Regions from separate parts of the Erwinia sp. CGal63 genome, predicted to be linked through region 2. Evidence: predicted binding sites of a transcription regulator. Region 2 holds the regulator's gene; the other holds the start of a gene.
What was found. The regulator LexA, encoded in region 2, represses DNA repair genes until DNA is damaged. The targets are predictions, from matches to a motif close to TNCTGTATGTACATACAGNA.
Positions count from the first base shown of each region.

Region 1: umuD (translesion error-prone DNA polymerase V autoproteolytic subunit) is a predicted target of LexA. The motif match lies at 2,145-2,164, and genes of this name have one in related genera.

Region 1 is NZ_JAKUMN010000001.1:600,018-604,218, reverse strand. Features, by position in the region: gene MKZ79_RS02545 (aldo/keto reductase) at 1-86, shown strand, start outside; gene MKZ79_RS02540 (ROK family protein) at 245-1,111, shown strand; gene MKZ79_RS02535 (DUF421 domain-containing protein) at 1,124-1,816, opposite strand; gene umuD (translesion error-prone DNA polymerase V autoproteolytic subunit) at 2,182-2,616, shown strand; gene umuC (translesion error-prone DNA polymerase V subunit UmuC) at 2,600-3,856, shown strand; gene hemB (porphobilinogen synthase) at 4,057-4,201, opposite strand, start outside.
Region 2 is NZ_JAKUMN010000003.1:29,789-33,989, forward strand. Features, by position in the region: gene plsB (glycerol-3-phosphate 1-O-acyltransferase PlsB) at 1-549, opposite strand, end outside; gene MKZ79_RS11405 (diacylglycerol kinase) at 678-1,040, shown strand; gene lexA (transcriptional repressor LexA) at 1,151-1,759, shown strand; gene MKZ79_RS11415 (CsbD family protein) at 2,142-2,351, shown strand; gene zur (zinc uptake transcriptional repressor Zur) at 2,474-2,989, opposite strand; gene MKZ79_RS11425 (conjugal transfer protein TraF) at 3,450-4,201, shown strand, end outside.

The DNA of each region.
Region 1 (4,201 bases), on a different contig from region 2:
TGGACAGGCTGGATCCGGCGGAGCAACCCTTTCTGAATGAATACCAGCAGACGCTGGACGATCGCAAAGATCTGGCAAGTAAATAGTCTTGCGGCGAGCCTGCTGGTCGGGTTCGCCGCCTCCAAAGCCGCGCTGCGATCTGTCGCGCTTATCTCACCTCAACCTACTGCTTTCTTCTCTTCTTCTCGCGCGCGGGCTCGCAAACGCTGCGGCTATACTCAAAAAAAAACAAAAGGAGATCGGAATGAAACTGGCTGTTTTTGATATTGGCGGTACCTCGTTAAAAATGGGCGTAGTCACGGATAAAGGCGAGATAGTGGTCAGCGAGAAGGCGGATAACGCCGGCACGCGCGAAGCTATTCTCAATGATATCCTGAGCTGGCTGCAAAAAAATCCGGGCTGCGAAGGCATTGCTGTCAGCGTGCCGGGCTATATCGATCCCCGTAGCGGCTTCGTGTCGATGGGCGGCACGGTCAGGGCGTTCGATAACTTTCATCTGGGCAAATGGTTGGAAGAGAAAACCTCGCTACCCACGACGGTGGAAAACGATGCGCACTGCGCCCTGCTGGCGGAGCGCTGGCTGGGCAAGGCGCAGAAGATGTCCGACTTTTTGATGATAACCATAGGCACAGGTTTAGGCGGCGCCGCTTTCTGCAATGGCGCGCTGGTGCGCGGCAAAAAAGATCGCGCTGGCGAGTTTGGCTGCCTGCTGGTGGCGCGTCCCGCCGGCGGCAGCGTCAGCCGCTATACGATGGGCGATAACTGCACCATGACCGCGCTGCGGGAAAGCTATGCGCTGCACACCGGACGCGACGTGGAGGAGATCAGCGGTAAGGACGTTTTCGCCGCCTGGGATGATAAAGAGCCGATAGCGACCCGGCTGGTGACCACTTTTTATCAGGATCTTTGCGCCGGCATTTATAATTTGGCCAACACCTTCGATCCTGAATCTATTTTCCTCGGCGGCGGCATTACCGAACGGGAAAACTTTCTGCAGGAGGTCAAGTTTCATCTGGCCTGGTTTGGTAAAACCATCCCGGTCGATACCGCTACCTTCGGCAACGAATCCGGTATGCTGGGCGCGGCTTATCATTTTCTGCAGAGCCGTTAGCCGAAGCGCCGGTTAACGCGAACGCCGGTTGGACAGCGCCAGCGACCAGAGTTTGCGCTGGCAGCGCGGACAGCTGAGCTGCTGCTGCGCCTGTAGCCACAGCGTCTGCCCGCAGTGGTTGCAGGCGTACAGACCGTCTGCGGGCACGTGCGTAAAGTCCTGGCGATGTTCGGGCGGCAGCACCGAAAGGCCGGGTTTGACCTTGTCGTCATCGAAGTAGTAGGCGCTGATATCGCCATCCAGCTCGATCAGCGCCAGACGGATCTGCCCTAAATGTTCGACGCCTTCCTGCCGCAGCTCCATAAAGAACTCATCTTCCGAGATATTCAGTCCGTCCAGGCTGTCGAGCTTGTAAAGACCATCCTGAATCAGCGTAATTACCTCGCCTTCGATCCATCTGGAGATACGCGCGCTGCGTGCCGTCAGAAAAGTGGTAAAGCGATAAAGCACCAGCAGCACCACAAAAACCATCGCTACAGGCAGCACAGGCACATCGTCATAGAAGGTCACGTCGCCGGAAGCCGAGCCGAGCGTCAGCACAATCACCAGCTCAAACAGCGACAGCTGGCGGATGCCGCGCCTGCCGGAGACTTTCAGAAACAGGAACACCACGACGTAGGCGAAGATAACCCGCACCGCGACTTCGCCTAAAAAAGTGATGGAAAGATCGTTGAGAAAAAAACGGTGCCAGTCGAAAGAAAACATAAGCGTGCGTGATTATCCGGAAAAGAAACATGGCGAAGCGCCAGTGATAAAGTTGATATTTTATGCCATTTTTTCGTCCGGAAAGCCATCAATAAGCGCGTTGTTAGCGGATTTGCCGCAATAGTGGCGCAGCGAATTTCACTTAGCGCGAAAAAGAAATAAGTCACGCTTATCCTTTACCGGCCACTTATTTATTATTATTGCTTCAGGATAAGGCGCTTTATTAACCCGGCGCGACCCTGTGAAAAAAACGGAAGAAATTCCGATAATTACCGTTATTTCCGGGAAACTTCAGATCAACAACTTGCCTGATGCCCTGTTTCAGCGATACTGTATATAAACACAGTTAAACTGGAATAAGCATTATGCAGCCGATTTCCCCTGCTGACTTTATGGAAGATCTTTTTTTACCGCTGTTTATTGAGCGCGTGCCCTGCGGCTTTCCCAGTCCGGCCCAGGACTATATTGAGGACAGGTTGGATCTGAATAAGCTGGTGCTGCGCCATCCCAGCGCCACCTATTTTATCCGCGTGAGCGGCGATTCCATGATTGAGGCGGGCATCAGCCATGACGATTTGCTGGTGGTGGATCGCTCGCTGACGGCGCAGCATGGCGATATCGTGGTGGCGGCCGTCGCCGGTGAATTTACCGTCAAGGAGCTGCGCACCCGCCCTTTCCTGCAGCTGGCGCCGCGCAACCGCCACTACTCGCCGCTGGTTTTTCACGATGCGGAAGAGCTGGAGATTTTCGGCGTCGTCACCTTTATTCTGAAATCGACCCGCCATGTTCGCGCTGGTTGACGTCAACAGCTTTTACACCTCCTGCGAAACGGTGTTCCGGCCCGATCTGCGCGGCAAGCCGGTGGTCGTGGTGTCCAATAACGACGGCTGTATTATCTCCCGATCGGCGGAGGCGAAGCGGCTCGGCATTAAAATGGGCGAGCCCTACTTTAAAATTAAAAAAGAGCTACAGCGACAGCAGGTGCAGGTATTCAGCTCCAACTACGCGCTCTATGCCGATCTCAGCCATCGGGTGATGACAATTCTGGCCGAGCTGGCGCCCGCCACCGAGATCTACTCTATCGACGAGGCCTTTATGGATCTTACCGGCGTCAGCGGCTGTATGGCGCTGGAAGAGTTTGGCCGGGACGTTCGCCAGCAGGTGCTGAAAGCCACCGGTCTGACGGTTGGCGTCGGCATAGCGCCGAGCAAAACCCTGGCCAAGCTCGCCAACTACGCGGCGAAAAAGTGGAGCAAAACCGGCGGCGTGGTCGATCTCTCCGATCCGGCGCGCCAGCGCAGGCTGCTGCCGCTGGTGCCGGTAGAAGAGGTCTGGGGCATTGGCAGGCGCGTTGGCAAACGTCTGCAGCTGATGGGCATTAAAAACGCGCTGGAGCTGGCCGACAGCTCTATTCCCACTATCCGCAAGCATTTCAGCGTGGTGATGGAGCGCACGGTGCGCGAGCTGCGCGGCGAATCCTGCCTGGCGATAGAAGAGCTGGCGCCCACTAAACAGCAGATTGTCTGCAGTCGCTCTTTTGGCCATCGCGTTACCGACTATGCCGATATGCATCAGGCGATCTGCGCCTGGGCCGAACGCGCGGCGGAGAAGCTGCGCCGCGAAAAGCAGTACTGCCGTTTTATCAGCGTATTTATCCGTACCAGCCCGCACGACGGCAGCGGCTATAACAATCAGGCTTCCGGCAGGCTGCTGCTGCCCTCTAACGATACCCGCGATATTATTCGCGTGGCCACCGAGGCGTTGGGACGTATCTGGCGCGAAGGCGAGCGCTATCTGAAAGCGGGCGTAATGCTGAGCGACTTTTACAGCGAAGGCGTGGCCCAGCTCGATCTCTTTGCCGAAACGCAGCCCAAAGCCAACAGCGCGGCGCTGATGAACGCCATCGACGCGCTGAACCAGTCCGGCAAGGGAAAAATCTGGTTCGCCGGTCAGGGCATCGAAAAAAGCTGGTCGATGAAGCGCGAGATGCTCTCTCCCGCCTGGACCACGCGCTACAGCGATTTACCGGTAGCGAAGTGAAGGCTTGCAGCCAGCGCGGAGGCTGAACTGGCCCATAAACAGCAGCGGACTGGTGTCCGACGTTTGAAGGCTTTCAACTCTGTTATCCCAACCGGCGCAACACTTCCTCGGCGTTTTCCGCTTTTGTGGAAGCGGTCAGGTAGCGCGGGCCGGTTTAAGGAGTGCCCTGACAGGCACGTTGCCTGCCAGGGATTCAGGCGCTACAGCAGATTTTTTTCCGCCAGCTCCAGCGCGAAGTAGCTGAAGATCAGGTCGGCGCCCGCGCGCTTGATGGCGCCCAGACTTTCCAGCACCACTTCACGTTCGTTGATGGCGCCCGCCTGCGCGGCGAACTTCAGCATCGCG
Region 2 (4,201 bases):
GGTGCCGTGCTCGGTGGCCATACGGCGCAGCGAAACCATCGGCGAGAAGCGTACAAAGCTGTCGCGTCCCAGCCACAGTACGGCGATAAACTTCTGAATACCGTTCAGCACGCGCAGATGCGGCTGGCTCTCGCCCTGAACCTCGCGGCCAGGCGCACGACCAAACATTACCGACACCGGCACCATCTGCACGTCCAGCAGCGGATTGCTGCGATGGAGATCCAGATAGTCATGGAACGTTTTAACGGATTCCAGATTCGGCGCGTAATAGGGGAAGACGCGCGGGCCGTCGTGAATAAAGACGTAGCGCGGCAGCAGCGTGCCGTCGATCTCCAGCGGCTCCAGGGGATCGGGAAGATCCTCTTTGCGGCACTGCTCGCGCAGCGCCAGCAGATCGGCCTTTGAATCATACGGCAGTACATACATAATGGGGCGCGACGTATCCAGCCCCAGTTCAGCGACCGGCTCAGCGGGGATCGCCTTACTTTTTACCAGCATTTTTACTGGTAAATTCAATAAGTTGTAATATAAATTACGCCAACCTGACATAGACAACATAAAGCCTCTTGTTAGCAAAGCGCGGCAAGCATACCAGAATCCGTAAACGAGATCTGTGGTGTTGCATAATGTGCGCTACCCTGACATTGACGTTAAACAGAACAAAGGGTTCCCTGATTATGGCAAATAACGCCTCAGGTTTAACACGGATCATTAAAGCAGCAGGGTATTCATGGAAAGGGCTGCGGGCGGCCTGGCAGTTTGAAGCCGCTTTCCGTCAGGAAGTCGTTGCCGCCGTGGTGGCGATAGCAATCGCCTGCTGGCTGGACGTCGCTCCGCTGGCAAGAGTGCTGCTGATAGGCTCCGTAGCCTTGGTGATTATCGTGGAAGTACTGAACAGCGCGATTGAAGCCGTGGTCGACAGGCTGGGCAACGAGTTCCACGAGCTTTCCGGTCGCGCGAAAGATATGGGCTCGGCGGCGGTGCTGCTGGCGATTTTACTGGCGGTCTTCGTCTGGCTGAGCGTGCTGCTTACCCGCTAACCGCCGCGCTGAAATGGCAATAAGTGACGTTTTTTATCCGACTTGAGGTTTTCAACGGCGAAATACCTGTATATACTCACAGTCGACTGTATAAACAACCAGGGGGCGGGATGAAAGCATTAACGGCAAGGCAGCAGCAGGTCTACGACCTGATACGCCAGCATATCAACCAGACCGGCATGCCGCCGACGCGGGCAGAGATCGCCACGCAGCTCGGCTTCCGTTCCCCGAATGCGGCTGAAGAACACCTGAAGGCGCTGGCGCGCAAAGGCGTTATCGAGATCGTCTCCGGCGCATCGCGCGGTATCCGCCTGATGATGGAAGACGAAGACGGGCTGCCGCTGATTGGCCGCGTAGCGGCGGGCGAGCCGCTGCTGGCGGAACAGCATATTGAAGGCCACTACCAGGTCGATCCGGATCTTTTTAAACCGGGCGCCGACTTCCTGCTGCGCGTCAGCGGTATGTCGATGAAAGACATCGGCATTATGGATGGCGATCTGCTGGCCGTACACAAGACCCAGGACGTGCGTAACGGCCAGGTCGTGGTGGCGCGCATCGATGACGAAGTCACGGTAAAACGCCTGAAAAAGCAGGGCAACATTGTGCATCTGCTGCCGGAAAACAGTGAATTCAAGCCGATCGTGGTCGATCTGCGCCAGCAGACCTTCTCTATCGAAGGCCTGGCCGTTGGCGTCATCCGCAACGGTAGCTGGCTGTAAAAGCACGCTTCTGCCTCTGCGCCGTCGTTAAGGCGGCGCATTCGTTACTTCCTCTCTTTATATCGCGCAATGCAGTCTGATAATCGTTCGATGCATAGCCTGCGAACGATGGCTTTTTAATCACCGCTTTTTCCGGTTATCTCCGCTTTCCCTTTTGTTGCGCTTTTGTTTTTTCTCGTTACGCATTGATTATCCTTATTTTTTCTACTTCTCTGCCGTGCCGCTTCGCTTTTTTTGCAAAATCAGGCCGTCTCGCCGTGCAAACCCGCTATCTTCTACTACAATTATCTGTACGTTACGCACTTAGGCAGCGTTTTATGTTGCTGTCAGTAGTTTTGCAGTAACGATAAGCTGTTATCACCTAAGGTTAAGGAGAAACAAGATGAATAAAGACGAAGCCGGCGGTAACTGGAAACAGTTGAAGGGTAAAGTAAAAGAGAAGTGGGGCAAGCTGACCGATGACGACATGACTGTCGTAGAAGGTAAACGCGATCAGCTGGTCGGTAAAATTCAGGAGCGTTACGGTTACACCAAAGACCAGGCTGAGAAAGAGCTGGGCGACTGGGAAACCACTAACAAGCATCGCTTCTGATAAAATAACGTGCACAGGGGCAGCAAGCCCGTAAGACGTTACAGCAAGGGCAGCGCTTTCGGCGCTGCCCTTGTTCTTTTATAGCGGCGGCGCCGCTTAAGTTTCTCTGAAGCTTATGCTTTTTAACGACCGCGCTTTTTACTGCCGAGCGTATGATCGTGCTGGCACTCATCCTGATGCTGGCAGGCTTCCACTTCCACACAGCTGCCGCACAGGCCATGCGCTTCAATCACGCTATTGGTCAGCGCGAAACCGGTAGCTTGCGCCAGCGACTGCAAAATAGCTTCGACGCCTTCCGCATGTTGTTCCGCCACCGCGCCGCAGCGATCGCAAATCAGCATGGCCGAGGTATGCGAAGGCTCTTCAAAGTGATGACAGACAACGTAGCTGTTGGTCGATTCGACGCGATGTACGAAACCCTGCTCCAGCAGAAAGTCCAGCGCCCGATAGACGGTAGGCGGCTTGGCCTGCGGTTCGCTGGCGCGCAGCAGATCCAACAGGTCGTAGGCGCTAATCGCGCCGTGATGCTGGCTCATCAACCGCAGCACTTCCAGACGCTGAGGCGTCAGCCTGACGTTGCGCTGCTGGCAGATGGTTTCCGCCTGCGACAAGATGTTTTCAGGACTGTTAATATTCATAGTTCTCCCCAGGCTGGCTTAGCGCGTTATATTATCACAATGCTGATAAAAACACCGCGCTTCCGCCTTTCCCGCTTGCTGCCTGCTGGTCTGCGACAGACCGCCCACTCTCTCTTTTCCGCGCCGCTGAAATTTCAGGCAGATACGCTGGCGGTAAACTTATCGTTCGAGCGTCAAATCTGTACCATTTTTAACTTAATAAAGTGATAAACGGCGTTGTGTTTTGAAATGTTTTAACTACATTTACATAAATATTTGTAAACATTTCCCGCATCACGCAGCAAAAACCCGTTGATTTTTAAGCCGGATAGCAGATTAAAAGCCGTGCAATGAGCAGAAAAACCCCGGTAATTTGACTTAGTTCAGGCTAATGACTTACCGCGGTTCGGCCCATTATACGGTTAATTGTACTGGTCGCGCTTCAGGCGCAGTCTTCTTATTGTTGAAGGGTTAGAGGTAAATGGTCAAAAAATTCAAGCTGAACAGATTCGCCCGACCGGCTGTTTTTCCCGTACTGCTGCTGGCTCCGTTAAGCGCGCTTGCCGCAGGCAGCTATTATGATGCCCGTAACGATGCGATGGGCGGAACAGGCGTGGCCTCTTCAACTTACGGGACGGCGGTGCTGGCTAACCCGGCGCTGATGACCAAAGCCCAGCCGGAGGATAATGTCAGCATTATTCTTCCCGCCGTCGGCGCGCAGCTGAGCGATAAAAACAAGCTGATCGACAAGGTGGACGATCTGACCGACAGCGTTGATCGCTATCAGGATATCGCTCGTCAGGATCCTTTAAGTTTGCTGACTGACTACCCGCGCGTCCAGGCGGCGGCAGGCGATTTGGCTAATCAACTGCGCGGCATCAAGGGCAGTAAGTCCTGGGCTACGGCTGGTGCGGCGGTTGCGGTCACCGTCCCGAACGAAGTGCTGCCTTTTGCATTCGTGGCGAAAGCTTACGGTACGGCACACGTAACGGCGGATGTCACCCAGGGCGATATCGATTATCTGCAGGGCATCGCCGACGGCACCAGGCTGCCGCTGCCCGGCGATCAGGATAATCTGACCTCTGCGGCGCTGGGGCGCGGTGCGATTGTTTACGATTACGGCGTGGCCGTGGCGCACGAATTCAATGTTGCCGGTCATCCGGTTTCTTTCGGCATCACGCCGAAGATCCAGAAGACTTACCTCTATAACTACAGCGCCTCTGTCTATAACTA